2 regions of the Brevundimonas sp. TWP2-1 genome follow, and region 1 is predicted to be linked to the other one. Evidence: riboswitches for the same ligand, from Rfam matches in the RefSeq annotation. Region 1 holds a riboswitch; the other holds the start of a gene.
What was found. Region 1 has a riboswitch for cobalamin ahead of ACP7BH_RS14645 (TonB-dependent receptor plug domain-containing protein). Riboswitches for the same ligand answer to the same signal wherever they lie in the genome.

Region 1 (6,562 bases):
GTCTGGCGATGGATGAAGGGGCTGTCGGGACCGGCGCGGAGCAGGCCCTCGGCGGCCTTGGCGCTGGTTTCCAGGAAATAGCCTAAGACGGCGTTGTGCTTGATCTTGAAGGGGACGCCGGATTCGGCGACGGCGCGGGCTTCCAGGTCGGCGACGACGCGGCGGCTGTCGTCGCGCAGGGTGCGGGCGGCGTCCAGTTCGGGGCGATAGTCGGGGCGCACATAGCCGCCGTCGCGCGCCAGGGGCGAGGGCTCGTCCACCAGACCGTCGATCAGATCGGCCTTCAGCCGTGACACGTCCGCCGACAGGGTCAGTCGGTCCAGGGCCGAGGCGATGCGGCGCGGTTGGCCGGTCAGGGGATCGACCTGTCCGACGAAGAGGCCGGCCACGCCCTCGGCAATCGACAGGCCGATGCGCACCGCCGCCAGGTCGCGCGGACCGCCGCGTCCAAGCGCCAGCCGCCCCACGGCGCGAGCGATGTCCGAGGACGCCTTCAACGCCTCGCGCAGGTCGCGGCGCAGGTCGCGACGCTCCAGCAGCCATTCGACGGCGTCGAGCTGTTCGTTGATCGCCAGGGGATCACGCAAGGGCCGGGCGATCCGTTCGGCCAGGGCGCGGGCGCCGCCCGAGGTGACGGTGCGGTCGATGCAGGCGAGCAGACTGCCTTCGCGCTCGCCGCGCTGGGTGCGGTCGATCTCCAGACTGGTTCGCGTCGCCGGATCAATGGCCAGAAAGCCGCTTTCGCCCAGCCGACGCGGCGGGGCCAGGGCGGGAACCTTGCCGGCCTGAGTCGTCTCCAGATAGGCGGCGATCAGGCCCAGCGCCGAGACCTCGGCCTCCTCGAAGGCGCCGAAGCCGTCGAGCGCCGAGACGCCGTACAGCCGCTCGACCCGCACCCGCGCGGCCTGCGGTTCGGCGATGGCGCTGGCCAGCGCCTGGACCACGCCGCCCGAACCATCCAGCGCATCTCGCGTGGCCTCGTCCGAATACATCCGGTCAGTGACCAGAACCTCGGACGGGCGGAAGGCGGCGAGGGCCGCGCCCAGGTCTTCGATAGAACAGGCGACGGAATCCACCGCCCCGGACGACAGTTCGACCACAGCGACCGCCGCCCGGCCCTTGCGCACCGCGACCGCCGCCAAGCGATTGGCGCCGCGCGCGTCCAGCAGACTGTCCTCGGTCAGGGTGCCAGGCGTCACGACCCGCACCACGCCACGATGGACCACGGATTTGCCGCCGCGCTTCTTGGCCTCGGCGGGGTCTTCCAACTGTTCACAGATGGCGACCTTGTGGCCCATGCGGATCAGCCGGGCGAGGTAGCCCTCCATGGCATGGACCGGCACCCCCGCCATCGGAATGTCCTCTCCCTGGTGCTTGCCGCGCTTGGTCAGGGTGATGCCCAGGGCCGCCGCCGCGACCTCGGCGTCCTTGAAGAACAGCTCGTAGAAGTCGCCCATGCGGAAGAAGAGTATGGCGTCCGGCTGACCCGCTTTTGCCGTCAGATATTGCGCCATGAACGGCGTCGCGCCCTCCAGCGAGGCGGCGATTTCGGGGGGATGGCCGGAGGGGGGAAATGCGGGGGCGTTCATGTGGCGACAGGGTGACGGATCGCGCCCGGCGGCTCAAGGCCGTTGAACGGCCCTTGCACAGGCTTCTTGCCCCTGCGATAGGCCGCGCCAGGCGGTTTAGGGAACACGGTGCGATACCGTGGCTGTGCCCGCAACTGTAGGCGGCGAGACCGTCGTCCGTCCGGGGTCTGACGACTTCGGCGCCACTGGGAAACTGGGAAGGCGAGGACGGCGGTTTTTGACCCGCAAGCCAGGAAACCTGGCCGCCTGTGTCGCTCGCTGCTGTCCGGGACCAGACAGAGGCGCGGGGACTTAACCGTCGCAGCGACCCGACCTTGCGCCGTCCAGACCCTCGCGGTCTGGCGGGTCGGCTCGCTTTGACCGGTCTCTCGCGCGCATTCGCGGGACCGAAACGGGGATCTCGCTCAATGAAGCGTTCCATTCTTCTCTCGACGGCTGCGTTTTCTGTAACGATTGGCGCCTTCGCCGCGCCTGCCTTCGCCGCTGACGACGCGACCCAGCTGGACGACGTCGTCATCACCGCCACCCGCATCGCGGCCATCGTCGCCGACACGCCCGGCGCCCGCGTCATCGACGCCAAGACCATCGAACAGCGCGGCGCGATCTTCGCCGCCGACATCCTGGCCGACGTGCCGGGCCTGTCGGTGACGCGCACGGGCGCTTTCGGCGGCGTGGCCCAGGTCCGCATGCGGGGCGCCACGCCGGGCAAGACCCTGGTGCTGGTCGACGGCGCGCCCGTCAACGACGCAGCCGAACCCAACGGCGCCTATGACTTCTCCAGCTTCGAGCTGGCCGACATCGAGCGCATCGAAGTCCTCAGCGGCCCGCAGTCGTCGCTGTGGGGCTCTGACGCCATCGGCGGCGTGATTGCCTTCATGACCAAGGAGATCGACGGCGTGCGCGCCGAGGCTGAGGCTGGCAGCTTCGACACGGTGCGCGGTCGCGTATCGGCAGGCGTCGCCAATGAGACCTACGCCGTCAGCGCTTATGTTTCGCGGTTCGACACGGATGGCATCTCCGCCGCCGACGAGGCCGACGGCAATCCCGAAGCCGACGGTTTCCGCAGCACGACCCTGGGCGCCAAGGGCCGCTACGCCTTCTCGGACAGGGTCAAGATCGACGGTTCGGTGCGCTGGAATAAAAGCAAGGCCGACCTGGACGGTTTCCCGGCGCCGAACTACGCGCTGGCCGACACCGACGACACCCAGGAAAGCGAACAATGGTCGGGCTTTGGCCGGCTGACCGCCCAGGCGTTCGGCCTGAACCATCAGTTCAGCGTCTCGGCGTCGGACATCGACCGCTCCTCGGTCAGCGGCGGCTTCGGCTCGACCTTCACCGGCGACCGCCAGGCCTATCGCTGGCAGGCCAACGGCGCGACCCAGGGCGTCGACTATGCGTTCGGCGTCGAGCGCAACGAGGCGTCGGCGGCTCTGTCGTCCGGTCTGTCGCGCGACCTGTCGATCACCTCGGTGTTCGGCGTGGCCCAATATGACGTCGGGGCGCTGAACCTGACCGGCGGCCTGCGTTATGACGACACCGATGACTTCGGCTCCAAGACGACGGGGCGGATTTCGGCGGCCTATGATCTGGCCGGCGGTTTCATCCTGTCGGGCGCATACGGCACGGGCTTTAAAGCCCCGACCGTCAGCCAGGCGGTGTGCGACTTCTGCTTTGCGCCGCTGCCCTATCCCGAACTGAAGCCGGAAACGGCCGACAGCGTCGAAATCGCCCTGGGCTGGGCCTCGGCCGACGGCCGCTTCGACGGTCGCGCGACGCTTTATCGCCTGAACGTCGAGGACCAGATCACCTATACGGCTGGTCGCTACATCAATGTGGCCAAGACCCGTTCGGACGGGTTCGAGCTGGAAGGCCGTGCGCTGCTGGGGGCCGGTTTCGACCTGACGCTGGCCTATGCCTGGACCGACGCCGAAGACCGCACGACGGGCCTGCGCCTGTTGCGCGTGCCGGAACACGCCGGCTCGGCGACCCTGGGCTGGACGGGCGACCGGGTTTCGGGCGCGCTGACGGTGAGGGCAGAAGGCGATCAGGACGACAGCGGCGGCTTCTCGACCGTGGCGCGCGACGGCTTCGTCACCGCGAACCTGAACGCGGCCTTTGAACTGACCGACCAGGTCACATTGACGGCGCGGATGGAGAATCTGAGCGACGAACACTATCAGCAGGTGTTCGGTTACGGAGAGCCGGGACGGTCCGGCTATGTCGGGATCAGGCTGCGCTACTGATCCGGGCGCGGGCGCCGGCGGTGAAGGCCGCCGGCGCTTCCAGCGCCAATGATCCCCAGTCCAGATTGGGGCAGGGGGCGTGGGCGGCGGCCAGGATGGCGCGCAGTTCGGCGGCGGAGGCGACGCTGGCCACGACCTTGTCCACCCCTTTGAGCGCCAAGGCGTAACCCAGGGCCGCCTGCATCGGGTCGCAGCGTTGTTCCGCCAGGCGTCGGCGCGTGCGCGACAGGGCCTGGGCGTGGCTGGCCAGTTCGGCCGGAAGATCGTCGCCGCCCGCGAACAGCAGGCCGCCGGCGAAGACCGAAGACAGATGAACCGATGCGCCCGTATCGGCGATGGCCTCCAGCACGCCGTCCTGGGCCGCGCGCTGGTCCAGCAGGCTGCACGGCACCTGGACCACGTCCGCTTCGAGACGTCGGGCCAGCAGGGCGGGGCCGTCCTCCAAAGTGGCGCAGAAACCGATGCGGCGATAAAGGCCGCGATCCTTCAGGCTGCGGGCGCGATCCCACAGGGCGCGACCCTCGGCCCCGGCCAAGTCGGCGGCGTTGGAAATCAGCAGAACGTCGCCGCGCGGCAGACCCATTCGTTCCAGCGAGCGCCGGGCGCGAGCCTCGACCCGGTCCAGGCCTTCGCTCAGCGGCACGGTCCGAACCGTGACCTGGAAGGGGGAGGGGAAGGGCCAGGCCTGACCCAGCAGGCGTTCGCCGTCGCCCTCGGGCCGGGTGGCGATCAGTTTGACGCCGGCGTCGGCCCCTGTCTGAAGCAGGAAACGCATGGCGTCTTCGCGGGCGCCCGACGGCGCGCTCATGAAGGCGCCGGGCGCGCGCTCGGGCTCTGTCACCACGGCGAGAGCCAGGCGATGGATGGGCGACGACGCCGAAGGTGTGGCGGGGGAATACGACACGCCCGCACAATGACGCCCAATGCTTAAGGGACGCTGAGCGAGACCTTAAGCGAACCCTACTTATCCACCGCTGATATGCGCAATCCGGCGAAAATCAGGCATCCGCGTCGGGCTGGCGATCCGGGTGGGCCGAGGCGAAGGCGGGGTGCGCCTGGGCGGTCGCCTCGATGGCCAGAAGCCGGGGCCAAGGGGACAGGTCCATGTTGAACCGACGCGCCGAATAAAGCTGTGGAATCAAATAGCAATCCGCCAGCGTCGGCGCGTCGCCGAAACACCAGGCGCCGCCGTGGCGGGCGACCAAGGCCTCAAGAGCATCGAAGCCCGGCGCGATCCATCCGGCGGCCCAGGCGTCAACGGTCGCCTGATCGGCCTCGAAGTTTGACCTTAACGCCTTTAGCACCCGCAGGTTGTTCAGTGGATGAATGTCGCAGCCGATCAGGGCGGCCATGGCGCGCACGGCAGCGCGATCGTTGGCGTTTGTCGGCAGCAGGGCCGGCTGGGGATGGGTTTCCTCCAGCCATTCCAGGATGGCCGGGCTCTGGGTGACGATCATGTCGCCGTCCTGAAGGGCGGGGACCATGCCTTGCGGGTTCAGCGCCAGATAGTCGGCCGTCTTCTGCTCCCCCTTGCGCAGGTCGTGGGCGGCGAGGTCGTAGCCGAGCCCTTTCAGGTTCAGGGCGATGCGGACGCGGTAGCTGGCGCCCGAACGCCAGTAGCCGTGCAGGATCATGGCTGGATCTCGAAGCTGAGCGTCTGCAGACCCTCGACGGTGACGACCACGCGGTCGCCGGGGCTGACGGGGCCGACGCCGGACGGGGTGCCGGTGAAGATCAGGTCGCCGGGCTGCAGGCTCCACAGGGCCTGCGCCGCCGCGACGATGCGGTCGGGGTTCAGGATCATGTCGTCCAGCGCGCCCGCCTGCTTGACCTCGCCGTTGACGCTCAGGCCGATGGCACCGGCGGGATGGGGCAGGGCGCCCAGGGTGATGGGTCCGCACGGCGCCGACTGGTCAAAGCCTTTGGCGGCGTCCCAGGGACGGCCCGCCTTCTTGGCCTCGGCCTGGAGATCGCGGCGCGTCAGGTCGCAACCGACGGCCCAGCCGACGATGGCGACGCCGCCGTCCGCATCCGGCCCGATGGCCGCGACCAGTTCGGCCTCGTAATGCAGGTTCGCCGTCGCCGAGGGATAAGCGGGGTTCGCCCCGTCCGACACCACGGCGTCGCCGGGCTTGGCGAAGAAGAAGGGCGTCTGCTTGTCGGGGTCCGACCCCATCTCGCGCGCATGGGCGGCGTAGTTCTGGCCTACGCACAGGATACGACGGACGGGAAACCGCTGGTCCGATCCGACGATCGGCAGCGACGGGACGGGGCGGGGTGCGAACAGCCATTGGGTCATGGCCAGTGTTCTAGTGCGGCGAAAAGCCCGTGGCGAGAGCGCAGGCGGGCGCCCATCTGTTGGAACCTCGTCGAACATGTGGCGTTGCAACACGGGGTTCTCTATTCTACCGCCAAGCTTTCAACGGAGCGCGCATCATGGCCACCACCAAGGCCCGAGAAGACATCAAGGCCGACCTGAAGACCCTCAAGGAGGATCTGAAGACCGGCGCCCGCGAAGAAACCCAGCGCCTGCGCGAGAAGGCGGCCGAGGCGGAAGCTAAGCTGCGCGCCAAGAGCGACGAAGTGCGCGACCAAGCCCGGGGCTATTATGACGAGGCCCGCGTGAAGGGCCGCGAATATTACGATGACGCCGCAGAACGCTTCGACGAGGCGCAACGCTATGTCGTCGAGCGCGTGCAGGAGCGTCCGCTTCAGTCCACCGCCGTGGCT
Region 2 (6,562 bases), on a different contig from region 1:
ATCCATGGCCCCGATGGACTGGATGATGTCGTTGAACTCGGAATAGCACATATGGGTGTGGATCTGCGTCTCGTCCCTGACCCCCGAGGCCGTGATGCGGAAGCTCTCGACCGCCCACTCCAGATACCCCGCCCAGTCGGCGCGACGCAGCGGCAGGCCTTCACGCAGCGCCGCCTCGTCGATCTGGATCACAGCGGCGCCGGCCGTCTCCAGGTCCGTCACTTCGTCGCGAATGGCGAAGGCGATCTGGCGGCAGGTCGTGCTGCGCGGCTGGTCGTCGCGGACGAAGGACCAGTTCAGGATCGTGACCGGTCCCGTCAGCATCCCCTTCATCGGCCGGTCGGTCAGGGATTGGGCGTAACGCCACCACTCCACCGTCATCGGCCTGGGCCGAGACACGTCGCCGAAGATGATCGGCGGCCGGACGCAGCGCGAACCATAGGACTGCACCCAGGCGGCCTTGGTGAAGACGAAGCCTGACAGCTGCTCGCCGAAATACTGGACCATGTCGTTGCGCTCGAACTCACCGTGGACCAGCACGTCCAGCCCCAGGTCCTCCTGCCATTTCACCGTCCGCGCCGTCTCCTCGCGCAGGAACCGGGCATAGGCCGCATCGTCGATGACGCCCTTGCCGTGTTCGGCGCGCGCCTTGCGGACCTGGGCCGTCTGCGGGAACGAGCCGATGGTCGTGGTTGGATAGGCCGGCAGGTTCAGCCGCCGCTGCTGCACTCCGCGCCGGATCTCGAAGCTGGAGCTTCGGTTCGACAGCGCCGGATCGGTATCGGCCGCCCGCGCCTGCACCCTGGGATCGTTGATGTGCGGCGAGGTGCGGCGCGAGGCGACCGACGCGGTCGAGGCGTCCAGCTCGGTCTTCACTGCCGCCCGACCTTCGTTCAGCGCCCGCGCCAGGATCGCCAGTTCGCCAACCTTCTGCACTGCGAACGCCAGCCAGTCCTTGATCTCCGCATCCAGCGCCGTTTCCCGCTCAAGATCGATGGGCGTGTGCAGCAGCGAGCAGGACGGCGCGATCACCACCTGACGCTCCGCCGCGACCAAGGGCTCGACCCGGTCCAGCACGGCGTTCAGATCGGCCTTCCACACATTGCGGCCGTCGATGACGCCCAGCGACAGCACCTGATCGGGACGAGCGGCCGACGCCACCTGCGCCAGCTGTTCCGGCGCGCGCACCAGATCGATGTGCAGCCCCTGCACCGGCAGCTTCAGCGCCGTCTCCAGATTGCCGCCCAGCGCCCCGAAATAGGTCGTCAGCATCACCTTGATCGGCGGCGTCACATCCGTCAGCACGCGATAGGCGTGGTCATAGGCCGCCCTGGCCTCGTCACTCAGGTCCGTGACCAGGCAGGGCTCGTCCAACTGCACCCAGGTCGCCCCCGCCCGCGCCAGCGACCGCAGCACCTCGGCATAGACCGGCAACAGGCGCGGCAGCAGGCTCAGCACGCCGAAGGCCTCGCCGCGCGTCTTGCCCAGCAGCAGATAGGACACCGGCCCCAGCAGCACCGGCCGGGTCTCGATCCCCTGCGCCCTGGCCTCCAGATATTCGTCCAGCGACTTGGTCGAACCCAGGCGGAACACCTGGTCGGCAGTGAACTCGGGCGCGAGGTAGTGGTAGTTGGTGTCGAACCACTTGGTCATCTGCATGGCGGGCACGCCCCCCGAGGCGGGATTGCCGCCGCCGTGGACATGGCCATGCTCGCAGACCTGGTCATGGCCCCGCGATCCTCGGGCCATGGCGAAATAGGTCGCCAGATCGACGCTCTCGCCGCTCCAGCCATAGGCCGCCGGCACGGCGCCGACCATGGCGGTCAGATCCAGCACCTGGTCATACAGAGAGAAGTCGTTGGACGGCACGATGTCGGCGCCCAGATCGCGTTGCCGCGCCCAGGTGAGGCCACGTAGATCGGCGGCGGTGGACAGCAGCGTCTCCACATCGATCTTTCCGGCCCAGTGCCCTTCGAGCGCGGTCTTCAGCTCCCTCTTGGGGCCGATGCGGGGAAAGCCGAGGGTGGCGACCTGGACGGTGTGGCGGGTCATGACATTCGAAACCTGTGTTGTGGCCAGGTTTCGGACAGGGTCGCGCGGACGCCGACGCAGACGCGATGGGTCCGGCGGCGCGCATGCGGCCTGACCGGGCACCCCGCCGGAGGACGTTATCTGTCGGGGCAGGTCTCCTGGCTCACGGGTCGATGCCTCGGGCCCGGCCTTCCCGGCGCGAACGCCAGTGACACGAGATGGACCCTCGACTCGCCGCTTACAGTTGCGGGGGCAGCGCCGGTTTCACACCGGCTTCCCTCTTAGCTCCACGCACCCCGAGGAGCGCGTGCAGACCACGACACCGTCAGATGACCGCAAGGCACGGCTCACGTCAAGATACATAAGGATATGCTTATATGTTTATGCGATTGGCTCTGTTAACCGATCGCCCCATGAAGCACGCCGAACTGACACATTCTAACCACAAGGCGTGACCGATCCGCCACACGACAGTTTCAAGACATTTATGTAACGGCGGTTTATTGCTCAGCTTCGGCACATCCTGATAGCAGGCGCCCTCCCTGGACCCCCATCCGGGCACAGACTGCTAAGGACAAAAAGAAAATGAAGACGATCCTCCTCGCCACGGCTGCCGCCGCCACCCTGTTCGCCGCTCCGGCCTTCGCTCAAGACGCCGTCGGTTCGGTCGGCGTCGCCTACAACCATTCCAAGATCGAAGTTCCCGGCGCTGACGCCGACCTGGACGGCGCCACCGTCGCCGGCACGGTCGCCACCCCCGCCTTCGGCGACTGGACTGTGACCTTCAACGCCGCCGGCACCTATTCGGACTACGACTTCGGCGACGAGACCACCCTGTCGGGCGCCGTTCACCTGACCAAGGCCATCGAAGACATGCGTTTCGGCGGCTTCGTCGGCGCTGAAGAAATCGCCGGTGGCGACACGCTGATGACGTTCGGCGCTGAAGGTCAGAAGTACTTCCAGCAAGCCACGCTGACCGGCGTCGTGTCGTATGGCACCGTCGATGACGCGGACCTGTGGACCGTTGGTGGTGAAGCCGCCTTCTACGCCACGCCCGCCCTGCGTCTGGCCGCTCGCGCCTCCTATTCGGACGTGGACTTCGCTGGCGTCAGCACCGACGGCTGGTCGGCCGGCGTCGGCGCCGAATACGCCTTCGCTGCGACGCCTTACAGCGTCTTCGCCGGCTACGACCGCGCTGAGCTGGAAGACGCTGATCTGACGACCGACACCTTCGAAGTCGGCGTTCGCTACAACTTCGGTGGCGATCTGCAATCGCGCGACCGCGCTGGCGGCACCCTGGGCCGCAACCTGGGCAGCGTCACCAAGCTGTTCGGCCTGCGTTGATCCTCGACGTCTGATCTGAGACGAAGAGCCCCGGCGGAGCGATCCGCCGGGGCTTTTTCTTGGCTGACGCGACGCACGAAAAAGACCCCCGGGGTTCCACGACCGGAGGCCTTTCCTCTCGCGGCGGAGAAACGGGTCTTAGCGCCCGATATGCAGGGTTCCCGATCCGACGACAGAGCGAGACACCGAGCCTGTGGCCGAGGCGACGCGAACGCTGCCCGATCCGGCGATGGCGACATCCAGATCACGGGTCGCGCCGCCGTAGCGGACATCGCCCGAGCCGCCGATGGCGACCGACAGCTTGTCCATCCGGCCCTGGCGCACGTTCACCCCGCCAGAGCCGCCGATCGACAGCTCGCCCCGGCCGTTGACGCTGGCCACGTCCACATTGCCCGATCCGCCCACGGCCGCCTTCAGGCTGCCGGTCGGTCCGGCGGCGATGGAGCCGGAACCGCCGACGCTAGCGTCCAGCGAACGCGACGTGCCCGCGCGGATCGCCCCCGACCCGCCAAGGCCCAGTTCCAGATCGCCGTCTACATTGGCGACGTTCCAGTTGCCGCAACCGCCGTTGTTCAGTTCGACCGACCGCGCGCCACGCCCGACCGAGCCGAACACGGCGCCGCTGGCGCTGACACCGACGGTGCGAGGGGTGCGCACCACGATCAGCGGCGCGTCTTCCAGACGGATGCGCCCCAGGTCGCGCACCTCGACCGTCGCGCCCTGGCCGGGCTGGGCGGCGTCCGACCGTCCCGAGTTGCAGCTGCGGATGCCGTCGTTACCGCCCCACATGCCGTTGCGACGAAGACCGCCATCGATCTTCACGTCGCCGCCTTCGCGCCGGACCTGGATGGCCGGCAGGCGCGTCTGGCCCTGCGTGACCTCGACCCCGATGTCCTGGCGATCCTCGACGATGACGACGACGCGCGCCACGGCGTTGCGGATTTCGACCTCGGCGGCCGAAGCGGGCGCAGCGGCCAGACCCGTCAGTGTGGCGACGGCGGCAGCGGCGATCAGTGCGGTCTTCATGTGCGGCTTCCCTTTCCCGAATGTGAGGAGAAGGTGCGCGCCGCCCGCGCCGAAGTCATTTTAACTCGGGGTCATGAACTCGAATTAACCCCCCGAGTTCAGGATGGGCGGCCAATGACGCCCGCCCCGTCCGCCGCCCCGACCTCGGGTTCGAAATCGCGTTCGAAGTTTGCGATCTTGCTCTTCATCGCCCCCGCCTTCTTCAGCGCCAGCGAAGCGGCCCAGCGCGCGGCCAGCTCCGGCGTCGTCATGCCGTCGGTGAAGCGCGGCCGGCCGCCGCGGCTGCGGATCACCGCATTGGTGAACAGCGCCCCGTTCCTGAACCGCGACGGCCAGGTCTGGAAATCCATCGACAGGCTGACGCAGAACCGGTCCAGATTCTCGACCCGGTGCGGCGCATACAACGGCCAGGTCAGCGCCCGCCCCGGCTCCAGATCCATGACCTGGGCGTCGTTCTCGAACGCCAGCGTATAAGGCAGTTCCTCGGTCGTCTGGCGGGCCACCACCTGTTCCATATTGCGCTCGGGCAGATGCCCTTCGTCGCCCGGATAGACGAACAGACGCTTGCGCCCGCGCAGGTGGAACAGCACAACCCCCGCCGCGTCGAAATGATAAGGCACTCGCGCCTTGGGCGACGACAGGATCAACTGCCCGGCATTGCGCACCGCCCGCATCCCCGGATAGGTCGCCTGGATCGCGGCGAAGTCCTTCATGGCCGCCGCCCACAGCTCGGGCCAGCCCGTCTCGACCCCGCGCAGATTGACCCAAAGCCGTCCCTGCTTGATCGCCTCCAGCAGTTCCTCGCCCGACAGCCGCCCACGCGCGCCGGTGCGCAAGCTGACCTGCCCCTCGTCGTCATAGTCATACAGGTTGATGTCGAACAGCTCGGCCGGATAGCGATCCAGCACGGCCGCCAGCGCCGCGTCCTCGGCGAACCCCTGATCGATCAGCGAATGGGCGTGCGTCTTCGCCTCGGCGATCGGCCCAGGATAGCGGGTGCGGCGTTCGGTCATGGCAGCCTCTCCTTCAGACGTGGGCGACGCGCGCCGGCGTCTTCTTCTTGGCGGCGGCCTTCTGAACGGCGGATCGCGCCGCAACCGCTGCGCCTCTCAACCGCCCGACCGGTGTCGCCTCGCAGGCTTCGATGGTGGCCCAGCGCCGGCGCAGCGACGCCCGAACCGCCTCGCCCCGTCCGCCAGCGCGGTTCAGCGCCGCCACCGTCACGTCGCCCAGCACCTGGGTCACGCCGGGCCGCATCACCACGGCCTCGCGCACCGTCTGGCGGGCGTTGACGAAATACTTCTTGTAGGTCTCGCCCTCGAACCCGAAGTCGAACACCCGGAAGCCTTCGGCTGCCGCCAGCCGCATCGTGTCCATGCTCAGCAGTATGCCCGGCGAACAGCGCGCCAGCGCCGGTTCATAGACCGGGAACCAGAAATGATAGTGCCGCCCGGCGTGCAGCGAAAACTCCACCGCCACCAGCTTGTCGCCCGCATGCATCGACGCCATCGAGGCCCCGAAGTCCGCGCGCGGCTCGCTCATCAGCGCGTGCAGCAGATCCCGCGTCCAGCCGCAGGCGAAAATGTCGTGCAGGCCCGACCGCCGATACTGCGCCGCCTTCAGCGCGATCAGGTGATCCAGCAGCGCCGGATCGCGCAGCCCGCGCTCCACCCGGATCGGCCCCAGTTCGGCCTCCAGGCTGCGCCGCGCCCGCTCCTTGTCCTTAAAATATTTGCCGAAGGTCGAGCGCCGCTCGGCGTACCAGGCGTCGTATCCCGTCTCGGGCATTACGACCTGCACCGTCTCGCGCGCCTGCCCCGTCTCGCCGACGCCGATCCAGCCGGGCACGTTCAGCCGCTTGGCCTTCAGCAGCCGCGCCACATCTTCCAGCGTGATGGTCTCGCCGAACGGCGCGATGACCCCGTGATAGTCGTTCATCGGCGCGCCCAGCGGCTGCACGCCCCCCCCGCGCCGCTGATGCGGGAAGAAGCCGACGATCTCGTCGTCGCGCCGGAACACCGCGATCGCCGCGCCCGGACAGACCCTCGAAGCGATCTCGGCGTATTCCCAGCGGAAATAGGGGCTGGCCAGCTCCGGACTTCCGTCCGTCCACGCACGCCACAGGGCGACGGCGGCGGCGTCCAGCGCCCCCGCGTCCATG

Region 2: linked by a shared signal. The riboswitch ahead of metE (5-methyltetrahydropteroyltriglutamate--homocysteine S-methyltransferase) and the one ahead of ACP7BH_RS14645 (TonB-dependent receptor plug domain-containing protein) in region 1 are both predicted to bind cobalamin.

Annotation. Positions count from the first base shown of each region.
Region 1 covers NZ_JAFCWR010000002.1:865,652-872,213, reverse strand. Annotated here, with positions in the region: gene mutS (DNA mismatch repair protein MutS) at 1-1,589, opposite strand, end outside; cobalamin riboswitch at 1,665-1,850, shown strand; gene ACP7BH_RS14645 (TonB-dependent receptor plug domain-containing protein) at 1,997-3,832, shown strand; gene ACP7BH_RS14640 (aldo/keto reductase) at 3,816-4,736, opposite strand; gene maiA (maleylacetoacetate isomerase) at 4,831-5,466, opposite strand; gene ACP7BH_RS14630 (fumarylacetoacetate hydrolase family protein) at 5,463-6,131, opposite strand; gene ACP7BH_RS14625 (DUF883 family protein) at 6,269-6,562, shown strand, end outside.
Region 2 covers NZ_JAFCWR010000001.1:290,149-296,710, reverse strand. Annotated here, with positions in the region: gene metE (5-methyltetrahydropteroyltriglutamate--homocysteine S-methyltransferase) at 1-2,052, opposite strand, end outside; cobalamin riboswitch at 2,163-2,365, opposite strand; gene ACP7BH_RS01510 (hypothetical protein) at 2,617-3,375, shown strand; gene ACP7BH_RS01505 (GIN domain-containing protein) at 3,514-4,401, opposite strand; gene ACP7BH_RS01500 (transcriptional regulator) at 4,500-5,414, opposite strand; gene ACP7BH_RS01495 (GNAT family N-acetyltransferase) at 5,428-6,562, opposite strand, start outside.